Regions from separate parts of the Rhizobium sp. S163 genome, predicted to be linked through region 2. Evidence: predicted binding sites of a transcription regulator. Region 2 holds the regulator's gene; each other region holds the start of a gene.
The links. The regulator LexA, encoded in region 2, represses DNA repair genes until DNA is damaged. The targets are predictions, from matches to a motif close to TGTTCNNNNTGTGTTCNG.

Region 1 (4,511 bases), 600 kb from region 2:
CGCGGTCGAGCAGCATGACGTTGGCGAAATCCTCGGGCTTCTGCAGGCTGGCGGTGGCGCGCACCACGATGTTCTGCGTCGGGCTCTTCAGCGAGCCGGCCGGCACGTCGAGTGCTGCATTCGACAGCGCGTTGGTGAGATCGCCGATCGTCAGCCCGCGGCTCGCGAGCTCCGACTGATCGACATCGACCCGAAACACCTTCTCCTGGTCGCCATAGCTTTCGACATCGGCAACGCCGTCGACGGAAGCCAGCCGGTCGATCACCTCGTTGTCGACCAGCAGCGTCAGGTCGTCCATGTTGAGCTTGGTGGAGGTGACGGCGAGACGCATGATCGGCTGCGAATCCGAATCCGCCTTGACGATCTGCGGCGCGTCGGCGTCGTCAGGCAGCCGGTCGGTGATCCGCCCGATCGCATCACGCACATCGTTGGCGGCGACCGCGAGATCCACCGTATCCGAAAATTCCAGCGTCACCCGGCTCTGGCCGAACTGCGAGCTCGACGAAATCGACTTCAGCCCGCTGACGCGCGCCGATGCGCCCTCGATGACCTTGGTCACCTCCTGGTCGATCGTCTGCGGCGACGCGCCGTCGAAGGTGGTGCGCACGGTGACGACCGGCCGGTCGACGTCAGGCAGCTCGCGCACCTCGATGCCGACATAGGCGGCGAGACCCGCGACGATCATCAGCGTGTTGAACACCAAGGCCAGGATCGGCCGGCGCACGAAGAGCGCCGTGAATGTCTGCTTGCCCGAAGGCGTGTTGTTGTGGGTGCCGCTCTCGCTCATCAGGTGACGGGCTCCTTGGCGGCAAGTTCGCCCCCTTCGGAGCGCACCGGCCCGCCCTCGCGCACGCGCTGCAGGCCCTGCGTGACAATCAGGTCGCCATTATCGAGATTGCCCTTGACCAGCACATAGTCGGGATTGCGCTGCACGATGCTGACGCGCACCTTGTGCGACTTCTGCTCGGCCACGCGCCAGACGAAGGACCCTTGCGAATCCCACTGCACCGACTGCGGATCGACGGCAGGATACTGGTCGCCATCGAACCGCATGCCGACGCTGAACGACATGCCGGCGCGCAGCTCGTCGGCGGCGTTGTTGATCCGCGCCCGCATCCGGAGCGTACGGCTCGCCGGATCGACGCGGTTGTCGATCGCCTCGACGGCGCCCGAAAACACCTGCCCCGGCCGCGCCACCGACGTCGCCTCGACCGCCTGGCCGACCTTGACCGTATTGGCGAAACGCTCCGGCACCCAGTAGTCGACGAGGATCTCCGTGCGATCGTCGAGCGTCACGATCGGCGTCGTCGTCGAGACGTTGTCGCCGATATTGACAGGCATGATGCCGACGATGCCGTCGATCGGCGCCAGGATGTTGCGGCGATCGAGGCTGAGCTGCGCCGCCTGCAATTGCAGCCGCGCATTCTGCTCGGCGATCTCCTGATCGAACACGTCCATGCGCGAGACGCTGGACTTGATATTGTTGTAGAGGCTGGACTTTTCGACCGCCGATTTCAGCGCGACTTCGGCCTGGCCCTTGACGATCACCTGCTCCTCGCTGTCGAGCTTGGCGATGATCTGCCCCTGCTTGACCCGGTCGCCGGACTTGACGAGGATTTCGCGGATGAGACCGCTAGCCTGCGGCGTCACCACCACCGAGCGGATCGCATCGCCCGTGCCGATCGCGCCAAGCCGATCATTGACGACACCGGGCACGACGGCCTGCGTGACGACAAGCACCGCGCCGTTGCGTCCGCCACCGCCACCATTGCCGCCGCCTGAGCGACGATTGCTCGCCTGCTCGCCGCCTGCTGTAGGCGCCGCCGCGCGGCCTGCATTGTCAGGATCGATCGCCTTGCCGACAAGAGCTTCGGGAACGCCGGCATTGCGCAGCGTATCGCGCGCGCCGGGCACAAAGACAGCCCATCCGGTAACGCCAGCGGCGATAACGATGAGACAGATCGTAAACTGCTTCCAAAATGACATTCACGTCTCCAGAGGGACTCGAGGTTGTCCAGGGTCGATCGAAAGAGGCGCATACGTGGCAAATCGCCGCGCAACGCTGGAATTATTGTCCGATTGCAGGTCAGCGGCAAGCAAATTGGCCGCCCATTACAGCATTGTAATGTCAACTGTTGGTGACCGGCGGATGTCGGTCATCTCGCCCTGACGTTGCCGTCCTCGCAAAAGCGCACGCCCACACGAGCAAATGTCTACCGGACCGGCAGATAGTGCTTTCGTTTCTGATCATTCCGATGTTCTCTGCCGTCGCGCAATGGGCCGCAAGCGCGCCCGCCGCTCCATTCATTCAACAGCGAACGCAAAGAGGATGACGAGCATGCCGAAGATCACCACCAAGGACGGAACGAAGATTTTCTACAAGGATTGGGGCACCGGCCAGCCGATCCTCTTTTCGCATGGCTGGCCGCTTTCGGGCGACGCCTGGGAAGCGCAGATGCTCTATTTCGGCCAGAACGGCTACCGCGTTATCGCCCATGACCGCCGCAGCCACGGCAAGTCCTCCCAGACCTGGGACGGCAACAACATGGACCAGTATGCCGACGATCTGGCCGAACTGATCGAGAAGCTCGACCTGAAGAACCTGATCATGATCGGCCACTCCACCGGTGGCGGCGAAGTCGCCCATTATCTCGGACGCCACGGCACCAAGCGCGTCGCCAAGGTGGTGCTGGTCGGCGCCGTTCCGCCGCTGATGCTGAAAACCGACGCCAACCCCGAGGGCCTGCCGCTCAACGTCTTCGACGGCATCCGCAAGGGCACCGCGCTCGACCGCTCGCAATTCTTCCGCGACCTCTCCATGCCCTTCTACGGCTTCAACCGCGACGGCGCCAAGGTCAACGAAGGCCTGCGCGAGACCTTCTGGCTGATGGGCATGGCCGGCGGCATCAAGGGCGAATACGACTGCATCCACGAATTCTCCGAGGTCGACTACACCGACGACCTCCGCAAGATCGACAAGCCGACCCTCTTCATCCACGGCGACGACGACCAGATCGTCCCTATCGTCGCGGCCGCCCTGAAGTCCTCGAAGATCGTAAAGGGCGCCGTGCTCAAGGTCTACGAGGGCAGTGCCCACGGCCTCGCCCAGGTCGAGCCGGAACGCTTCAACGCGGATGTGTTGGCCTTCATCAAGGGGTGATCCACCTTCCACCGTCGTCCTCGGGCTTGTCCCGAGGACCTGCCAAGCCCTCGTCTTGCTCGACGTGAATGGACACGAGGCGCCGCACAACGCCACCCGCTCCCCACCGCAACACGCAACATCCCGTGGACCGGGAATGAAAGCAGAACATCTTTTCTGGTCTTTCCGATCCGAATCACTACATTACGCGCCATGAGCAACAGTTTCGACGATATGCCCTTCTTCGACGAGGAGCCGGGCGAAGCGCCGCGCAAGCAGCAGGCCCCCGCAGCTCCAGCCCGCGGCGCCCCGACAGGCGGAGGTCTCGCCGCCCGCGCCATGGCCGCCCGTGGCGGTGCTCGAGAGCGGCCGGATTATCTGGATGGCCTCAATCCCGAGCAGACCGAAGCCGTCGAAACGCTGGAAGGCCCGGTCCTCGTGCTTGCCGGCGCCGGCACCGGCAAGACGCGCGTGCTGACCACCCGCATCGCCCATATCCTGAACACCAACCGCGCCTTCCCCTCGCAGATCCTCGCCGTGACCTTTACCAACAAGGCCGCCCGCGAGATGAAGGAGCGTATCGCCCATCTGGTCGGCGGCGCGGTCGAGGGCATGCCCTGGCTCGGCACCTTCCACTCGATCGGCGTCAAGCTGCTCCGTCGCCACGCCGAGCTCGTCAACCTGCGCTCCGATTTCACCATTCTCGACACCGACGACGTCGTGCGCCTCGTCAAGCAGCTGATCCAGGCCGAAGGCCTCGACGACAAGCGCTGGCCGGCCAAGCAGTTCGCCGGGATGATCGACACCTGGAAGAACAAGGGGTTGGGCCCCGCCGACATCCCCGAGGGCGACGCGCGCGCCTTCGCCAACGGCAAGGGCCGCGAACTCTACTTCGCCTATCAGCAGCGCCTCTCGACGCTGAACGCCTGCGATTTCGGCGACCTCCTGATGCATCCGATCGCGATCTTCAGGAAGACACCCGATCTGCTCAAGGAATACCATCAGCGCTTCCGCTATATCCTGGTCGACGAGTATCAGGACACCAACACCGCCCAGTACATGTGGCTGCGCCTGCTCGCCCAGCGCCCCAAGGGCGAGCCGCAGAATGTCTGCTGCGTCGGCGACGACGACCAGTCGATCTATGGCTGGCGCGGCGCCGAAGTGGACAACATCCTGCGCTTCGAGAAGGATTTCCCCGGCGCCAAGGTGATCAAGCTTGAGCGCAACTACCGCTCGACCGCCCATATTCTGGGCGCCGCCGCGCACCTGATCACCCACAATGAAGGCCGCCTCGGCAAAACGCTCTTCACCGACCGCCGCGACCCTGATGATATCAAGGTGCAGGTCCACGCCTCCTGGGATTCGGAAGAAG
Region 2 (4,511 bases):
GACACCGAACGCCTCCTCGCGGGTCGCCTGCGCATCAGACGCCAACTGCAACAGCGGCGCGAACGCCTTCGGATCGGACGACGAGAGCACGATCGACAAGATGCCCAAAACGCCGTTCGCGTGCGTTTCCAACGCCTTGCGGTCGCTGGGCAGGGGGTTGACGCGCTGGCAGGCGAAGAGGAAGAAATCGGGCGCGCGTAGATCGGCCGCGAAAGCGAGGCGGAACGCGGCGGTCGCCTCGGAACCATCCGGCATCTTCATCTGCCGGGCGAACTCTAGCATGTCGCCGCCGCTCATGCTATCGGCAGTAAAGCGGGCGTGATCGCTATCGGCATCCGGCGTGCCGAAGACGATAGCCGACAAGCCGTCGTCGCCGCAGCGGAAGCGAAAGGCGCGGTCGCGAGCGGTGAAAACGTTGCCGTCTCCTATGGCCGCCTCGTAAGTCTCCAGACTGGCGACGCCGAGCGGCTCGAGATAGGTTTTGTCGGCGAAGAAGACGCAGGCATTCTCGGTGCCGAATGGGTGCCGCGCATCGACGGCGACGGTGAAACCGAGCTTGCCCAGGCGCTCGCGCGCCATCTCGATATTGACGACCGGCAGCACCACGTGGTCCAGAGGATGGGGGTCACGCATCAGCAAATCCTCCCGAAATCGGCAGAGATGTGCGCTGGCTTTCGCCACAATGCAAGAGGCGAGCGCGGTTAAATCGAATGAAGTGCAAAATCGCGACGATTCCGAGCCAAGTTTTACGAAAATTTAGGCACTTGCGGAACACATATGGAACATATAGTGTCCGTTCTGGCTTTGTTTCACGACTCTGGGGTTCATTTCGATGCTGACACGCAAGCAACAAGAACTGCTTCTGTTCATTCATGAGCGGATGAAAGAGTCGGGCGTTCCGCCATCCTTCGACGAAATGAAGGATGCACTCGATCTCGCATCAAAATCCGGCATTCACCGGCTGATCACGGCTCTGGAAGAGCGCGGCTTCATTCGCCGGCTGCCTAACCGGGCGCGCGCGCTTGAGGTCATCAAGCTGCCGGAGGCCTATAATCCGAGCCTGCAGCCGCGACGCGGCTTTTCGCCGAGCGTCATCGAGGGCAGCCTCGGCAAACCGCAGCCGGTGGCCGCAGCCCCTGCCCCGAAAGCCGCGCCAAGCGCCGACAACGGCAACTCGGCTTCCGTTCCCGTCATGGGCCGCATCGCTGCCGGTGTGCCGATCTCGGCGATCCAGAACAACACCCACGACATCACCGTCCCCGCCGACATGCTCGGCTCCGGCGAGCATTATGCGCTCGAGGTCAAGGGCGACTCGATGATCGAAGCCGGCATTTTCGACGGCGACACCGTCATCATCCGCAACGGCAACACCGCCAACCCCGGCGATATCGTCGTGGCGCTTGTCGACGATGAAGAGGCAACGCTGAAGCGTTTCCGCCGCAAGGGCGCGTCGATCGCGCTTGAGGCGGCCAACCCGGCTTATGAGACCCGCATTTTCGGGCCTGACCGCGTCAAGGTTCAGGGCAAGCTCGTCGGGCTTATTCGCCGGTATCACTGAGTGGTGACGGATCATCGCTGAAGCTGTCGTTGCGCCAGTCATAGGCGCGATGGCGCATCCAGGGGCGACCGAGACTTTCATAGGCTGCTTTGACGACGGGTGTCCCCTGCTCGTCGATGCGGATTTCAACGGCGCCCGATCGTCTGAGGGTTTCGCCGGTCAATAGCATTGCGCCGGAGCGGCATGTCGCCTGGCGGAGGCGCACCGGCGTGATGACGATATCGGCCACATCGCAGGCGGGACCGAGATAGGCGGCGTTTTCGAGCGTCGCGATGATGTAGCCGCTGTCGAGCGCTGTCACGCACCAGGCCGTTTTGAGGCATTGGAAGCCATTGTCGTTTGTGGAAGCCGCAGCAGCGCGCATCATGGCGCGGGCTTCGCGTTGTTGTTTCAACGTCAGTCTTGGCCTTGGCTCGCCCCTTCTCAGAATGGGCAAGGCCTCGCCGTCGAGCATCTCGGGCGGCTTGTGGTCTTCGATGGCGAGCGCGCGCTGCCATTGCCCGAAGATGAAGTCGGGCGGCCGTTCGCGGTTGCTGGCGAGGCTGTCGCTCTTGACTGATGCCACGAGGCTTCCATCCTCGGAGACAACCAGCTCTGGCGCCGGTGCGGCCGGGAGCAGGACGACGACAAGCGTTGCTAGCGCGGCAACCGCAGCGCCGATCCATCGCAGGCGTGTGCGCATCAGACCCCAGACGAGGAAGCCGAGGACGGCTAGCGCAAAATACCACTCCGGTATCCGCCCGATATCGACACTGCCGCCCCAGCCGGAAACCATCTTGGCGATATCGATCACCAGATCCAGCCCGAAGCCGGCGACGATCCATGGCGCCGCATCGAGGCCAAAGGGCGTCGCCAACATCGCGAGCATTCCGAAGGGCATGACGATGAAGGAGATGACGGGCATGGCGAGCAGGTTGGCGGGCAGGCCGTAGCCGCTCAGCCTGTGAAAATGCTCGATCGAAAACAGCGCCGTCGAGAAACCACCGATCATCGAGGTCAGCGCGATGCCGCCGAAGAAGCGGAACGTGGCCATAACCGGCTTAATTGCGGGGTGCGTCAGGAAGACGCTCTCTCGGTGCCGTCTCCTGGTCCAGACGGCAAAGCCTGCGACCAGCGCCAGCGTTGCGGCGTAGGACATCTGGAAGCTGGGGCCCAGCACCTCCGATGGCGACATCAGGATGATCAGCAGCGCCGAGAGCGCGATGTTGCGCAGGCTGATCGAGGGGCGATCGAACAGCACGGCGACCAGCATGATCGCCATCATGATGAAGGCGCGCTCGGCGGATACGGCAAAGCCTGAGATCATGTAATAGGCCGTCAACGCCAGAAGCGCGCTGCCGGCGGCGAGCTTCTTGGTCGGAAAGGCCTGCGCGAAACCGGGGAAGAGGCCGAAGAACAGGCGCAGCCCGACGAAGCAGATGCCTGCAGACAGCGCCATGTTGAGGCCCGAGATCGCCACGATATGCGCGAGGCCGGATTGGCGCAACGCCTCCGTCGTCTCGTTGGAGATGGCACGTCTCTCGTCGGTGACCAGCGAGGCGGCGAAGGCGCCGGTGTCGCCAGGCAGGATGCTGCGGATACGGTCGCCGATGCTGCTGCGCAAACCGTAGAGCCATTCCATGGCGCGATCGACGGCGGAGAGATCGATGGCATCCGCCTGCGAGGGGTTGGGCTGCGGAACGCCGTAGAAGAAGCCGTTGGCGCCAATGCCGTCGAAATAGGCAGAGAAGGCGAAATCGTTGAGTTCGGGCAACGCCGGTCCCGCCGGCGGCGTCAGGCGCACACGGCCGGTCAGCCAACCGCCGACCGCGACGGGCTCACCGGCACGCGCGACAAGTGAGACCTGCTGCGGCGGACGCTTGAGCGCAGGCTCATCAGTGCGTGTCACCCTGACGATATAGCGCCAGCGGCCGTTATCGTCGCCCTCCCGCCGTTCCACGCGGCCGGTCACAGTCGTTGTCACCGCCGTATCGAGAACGACGGTATCAGCGCGCCACGTCTCGAGTTGCGCCGCGAACATACCGAGGACGACAAGCAGGCCTGAGATCGCCACACGGCGTGTCGCGACGCGCGCGGAGCCCGCCAAGACGAAGACGATACCGAAAAGGATAGCCCAGGCTAGGAGCCGCATAGGGGGCACATCGACGGCGAGCCGGAACCAGGCGACGGCGCCAGCGCCGAGGAAGACGGGTGACGCCAGGAAGGAGCGGCCGTGGTCGAATTCGGTGCTGAATGCTTGCGCTGCAGCTGTCGCCCGACGGTTGGCTTGCCGGCTTGTGCGACTCAGAAAACCTGCCGTTGACTGCGTCAATGGCGCGCGCGTCATTATGGCACGGGCATTTTGCCCTGTTACGGTCGGCAAATTGGCAATTTGCGCCGCTTCGGGTGGCATCAAAACGACGTGACTGCCATTCAACTCCGGCATGCAACGACACCCGAAAGCCACCCTGAACTGCAATCAGAATGAGGCCAGCGGACCCTAAACGCAACTATAATCGTTTGAATTCAAACGGGAAATAAAACCATCAAAAATGTCAGGTTTATCATTGACTTCCGCTATGCGGAGACGACATCGCTGGAGTGCTTAAAAGTTGATACTGCGATGCACAAAATGGCATCACGGTAACTTGGCATTAGGCGCGCGATCATATAGCTATCGCAGACGACGCTTAACCCTATGGCGCTTTTAAGGCGCCAACCGCCAGTTTGGAGGATCAGAATGACGGATCAAAGCGCAACACTGAAACTCGGTGAGAAAACAGTCGACCTGCCGGTCAAGAGCGGCACGATCGGCCCTGATGTCATCGATATCGGCGCCCTCTACAAGAACACGGCTTCCTTCACGTACGATCCTGGTTTCACCTCGACCGCATCCTGTGAATCGAAAATCACTTACATCGATGGCGACGAGGGCGTTCTGCTCCATCGCGGTTACCCGATCGAGCAGCTGGCC
Region 3 (4,511 bases), on a different contig from region 2:
ATGAATAGCCCAATAATCGACTCTGCCCACTCAGCAGCGATTCACGATTGCTGCGGTCACAAAAGCATAGCCTGCTGTAGCGGTTCGCCGTCTTTCGCGACGATCGATGAGCCATATGGCTCGCGAGACGATATGATCAGCGCGTCGTCGGCTAGCGGTCGCGCCAGGTGCATGGCCTCATCCCATGGCGCCCGCATCCAGACGTCGGTTTCCTCAGGTGTGAGCAGCAGCACCGGCATCGCCTTTTTATGGATCGGCTTCACCAGCGCATTCGGGTCGGTGGTGAGGAAACCATAGAGATCATCTGTCGTCAGCCCATCCTTGACCTTCCTGACGCTCTTCCATTGCGGCACGTGGATGCCGGCGAAAAACATCAGCGACTTTTCCTCATCGCGGGCAAACCAGGCATTCGGCACGTTGCCGCCGTCCTCCTGGCTGGAAGGATCCGGCTCCGCGAAGCTGGTGACGGGCACGAGGCATCGATGCTCAATGCCAAACCAGCGCTTCCAGTGTGGCAGGTTAAGTTTGCGCACATTGGTGACGCCACGGTCGGGCTCCATGCGAATGAGCTCGTCCATTTCGACGGTCTGGCCCTTGGCTCTCAGCTTGTCGGCGCGGGTCTCCGCTGCCTGTTTCTGGACGAAGATTGGCGAGGGCAGCCCCCAGCGTGCATGGACAAGTTGCTTGCGACCATCGGGGGAATTTCGAACGATCGGCCCTGTCTGGTCCGGGTTCATCTGGTAGGCCGGCATTATATTGATCAGGCTCTCAATGTCCTGTGCCCATCTGCTGACCCAGTCCTTATCTTCCATGCGATATAGATTGCACATGCGACGCCTCACTCCCGATTGACCCGATTTATCTTAGCGTATGTCGCGCCGTTCGCTAGTCGAGGTGGAACTTCGGCATTGTCCTGACGCTTACACAATCCCTTTTAGGATACATGGCGAAGCCTTCCGTCCGTCGGCCCGGCAGGGACTGTATCTCCGCAATTACGGTCATTTGCGATGATATGACCTTCGCGGCGTCAGCCGGGTCCGCGCGGCTTTTACTCCAATGCAGACGGTTGGGTCTAGCAAGTCTGTTCTCCGCAAATATGCGGAGTAAAATCGTGTTATCTCCGCAAGTACTCAAAAAAGGTCATATGGAGAGGTCGGCACTTTCGAGTTCATGATTGCGAGTGTTTGTTTCCGATTTTTTACCGATGGCGGCGACGTGGAAATGATCGGCGCACCTCCTTCTAATCGAGGCGGAAAATTTTTGTGGTGTCTGTTGTTCACGCAGCCCCCGTATGTTGCATGGTGGAGCCTTACGTCGGCCATGCATGCAGAGGGGAAAGCTTAAGAACAATGTGACGATCTCAGCTTTATCCCCGTTATCCAAGCAGATTGTGATTTAGAGAGGCGATAGCGGAAAAAATTCTCAAGGTAGCTACCTGCCTGATTCCGATAACTATTCGCTGATTTTCCAATCATCAGGATAATATTCCCACCCATTCGGCTGCTTGACTCTTTGTTGCAGTGGGAACAGAAACGGAACATCCGCATTTTGTCCAGCATGATGCTGGTCCAGAATATCTGCCACACGACCTTGAAGGAAGCCGTGAACGATGACTGCTGCCCGAGCCCCAAGGATATCGGACGGGATATCGGATGTGATCGCAGATTTGCGTGAGCGGATTGCGACGATGGAAGGCGTATCGGCCAGAAAGGTCGGCTGTCTTGCCTTCGGCGTTCCCGAGATCGATGCGATCCTGCCGGGCGGTGGGCTGGCCTACGGGGCATTGCATGAATTCGCCGGCGGCGGGGCGGGGACTGTCGATGGCGCCGCCGCAGCCTTGTGTGCCGCCGGCATTGCCGCGCGAACCAAGGGCCCGATCGTTTGGTGCCTGACCCGGCCCGACCTGTTCTTCCCAGCCCTGGCGCAGGTTGGTCTTCATCCCGACCGGGTGATCTTCGTCGAGTCCGACAAGGAAGAGGACGTGCTTGCCAACATGGAGGAGGGCTTGGCCTTTGGCGGTCTTGGCGCCGTGGTCGGCGAACTCGTCCGATTACCGATGGTCAGCTCCCGGCGGCTGCAGCTTGCCGCGGAACGCACGGGCACGATGGCGCTTGCGGTGCGGCGATGGCGACGGCAGACGGAGGCAAACGACTTTGGTCAGCCGACCGCCTCGACGACGCGGTGGCGTGTCAGCGTCATGCCGTCGGAAGACCTTCCGGTGCCTGGTGTCGGTCGGGCGCAGTGGTTTCTGGAATTGATGCGCGTGAAAGCGGGTGAGTGTGCTGAGTTTCTCGTAAGGGCATGTGATGACAAGGGTCGTATCGATCTATCTCCCGGATCTGCCGACCGATCGGATCAGACGCGACGATCCGTCCATTCCGGCTGAGCAGGCAATCGCGGTGATTGCCAAGAGCGGTTCGAAACGTTGGGTATCATCAGTGGATGCGGCTGCGCGCAAAGCTGGCCTGCGTGTTGGCATGCCGGCAGCCAAGGCCCAGGCGCTGTTTCGCGGATTGATGCTTGTCGATGCTGAGCCTGATGTCGATGCGGCGGCACTTGAACGGATAACGCTATGGGCGCTCACCCAATACTCCCCAATCGTTGCCGTCGACGGCACAGACGGGATCGTGCTCGACACGGAAGGCGCCGATCATCTTCAGGGTGGTGAACTGCCCATGGTCACGAAGATCTCCAACCAGTTCCTGGCGCGCAAGCTGACAGCGCGCGTTGCGATCGCCGACACCTGGGGTGCGGCCCATGCCTGCGCGCGGGCCATTAGCCGCGAGACCGTCATCGTACCTGTTGGCAAGACCGTAGCTGCCGTCGAAAAGCTGCCGATCACGCTCTTGCGGATACCGGAGAAGATCCTCAGTGATCTCCGCACGCTCGGCTTCCACACTGTTGGCGAGTTGGCCAATACCCCACGCGCGCCGCTGACGCTGCGCTTTGGACCAGAAATCGCCCGGCGCCTTGACCAGATGTTCGGTCGCGTCGCAGAGCCGATCGATCCGATACGAACGCCAGAGCTGATCGAGGTCGCAAGAGCCTTCGCAGAGCCAATCGGGGCTGCCGAGACCATCGACAAATATGTCGGCCGCCTCGTCGTACAGCTGATTGGCGAGCTGCAGAAGCGCGGTCTCGGCGTGCGCCGCGCCGACCTGATCGTCGAGAAGGTCGACGGCAGCAGGCAGGCGATCCGCGCCGGAACGGCCAAGCCCGCCCGTGATATCGCCTGGCTCACCAAGCTGTTTCGTGACCGGACGGAAAAGATCGAGCCCGGCTTCGGGATCGAAAAATTGACGCTGGTTGCCGTCATGGCTGAACCGCTTGAGGACATGCAAAGGGTCTCGTCCCTGGTCGAGGACGAGGTGAGGGATGTCACCCCGCTGATCGACATTTACGGCAATCGCGGACAACGGGTCTATCGTGTGGCGCCGGTTGCATCAGACGTACCCGAACGCTCGGTTCAGCGCATCGCCGCCGCATCAGATCCGCTCGAAGTCGCATGGGTCGGTCATTGGCGCCGGCCAGTCCGCCTTCTGCCGCGACCGGAACTGATCACGGCAATCGCCCTCATGCCGGATCATCCACCGGCCTCGATTGTCTGGCGCGGCCGGCGGCGCAAGGTCAAGCGTGCCGACGGTCCTGAGCGCATCTTCGGCGAGTGGTGGCAGCGCGACGCCGAGATGGAGGCGGTCAGAGACTACTTCGTCATCGAGGATGAAGCCGGCGAACGGCTCTGGGTGTTTCGAGCAGGTGATGGTGTCGATCCTGAGACCGGTGACCATCGCTGGTTCATACACGGAATATTCGCATGAGCTATGCCGAGCTTCAGGTCACGACGCATTTCTCGTTTCTACGCGGCGCGTCGTCTGCCAACGAGCTCTTCACCCGGGCAAAAGAGCTTGGCATCGAGGCGATCGGGGTCGTCGATCGCAACAGCCTGGCCGGTATCGTTCGTGCGCTCGAAGCGTCGCGCGCCACCGACCTGCGACTGGTCGTCGGCTGTCGGCTGGATCTTGCCGATGGCATGTCTGTCCTGGTCTATCCGACCGATCGCGCCGCCTATTCCCGGCTGACGCGCCTGATCACCCTTGGAAAGAGCCGTGGCGGCAAGAACAACTGTGTTCTTCATTGGGACGACGTCGTCGCCTATTGCGACGGGATGATCGGCATTCTGGTGCCTGATCTCGCCGACGAGACCTGCGCCGTGCAGCTGCGCAAGCTGGCCGAAATCTTTGGCGATCGTGCCTATGTGTCGCTCTGTCTGCGCCGGCGGCCGAATGACCAGCTGCGTCTGCACGAGATCTCCAACATGGCCGTGCGGTTCAAGGTCAAAGCCGTCGTCACCAATGACGTGCTCTTCCATGAACCGGGTCGGCGACAGCTGCAGGATGTCGTCACCTGCATCCGTCACAAGACCACAATCGATGACGTCGGCTTCGAGCGCGAGCGCCACGCCGATCGCTATCTGAAACCACCAGAGGAAATGCAGCGGCTGTTTCCGCGTT

Region 1: the regulator LexA is predicted to act here: its motif matches at 3,293-3,310, upstream of QTL96_RS04025 (UvrD-helicase domain-containing protein).
Region 3: the regulator LexA is predicted to act here: its motif matches at 1,523-1,540, upstream of QTL96_RS09645 (ImuA family protein).

The regions. Positions count from the first base shown of each region.
Region 1 is NZ_JAUDSA010000003.1:756,214-760,724, forward strand. Features, by position in the region: gene QTL96_RS04010 (efflux RND transporter permease subunit) at 1-787, opposite strand, end outside; gene QTL96_RS04015 (efflux RND transporter periplasmic adaptor subunit) at 787-1,986, opposite strand; gene QTL96_RS04020 (alpha/beta hydrolase) at 2,339-3,160, shown strand; gene QTL96_RS04025 (UvrD-helicase domain-containing protein) at 3,353-4,511, shown strand, end outside.
Region 2 is NZ_JAUDSA010000003.1:152,626-157,136, reverse strand. Features, by position in the region: gene QTL96_RS00870 (VOC family protein) at 1-633, opposite strand, end outside; gene lexA (transcriptional repressor LexA) at 833-1,558, shown strand; gene QTL96_RS00860 (ComEC/Rec2 family competence protein) at 1,539-3,884, opposite strand; gene gltA (citrate synthase) at 4,278-4,511, shown strand, end outside.
Region 3 is NZ_JAUDSA010000007.1:211,704-216,214, reverse strand. Features, by position in the region: gene QTL96_RS09650 (SOS response-associated peptidase) at 57-830, opposite strand; gene QTL96_RS09645 (ImuA family protein) at 1,610-2,386, shown strand; gene QTL96_RS09640 (DNA polymerase Y family protein) at 2,307-3,818, shown strand; gene QTL96_RS09635 (error-prone DNA polymerase) at 3,815-4,511, shown strand, end outside.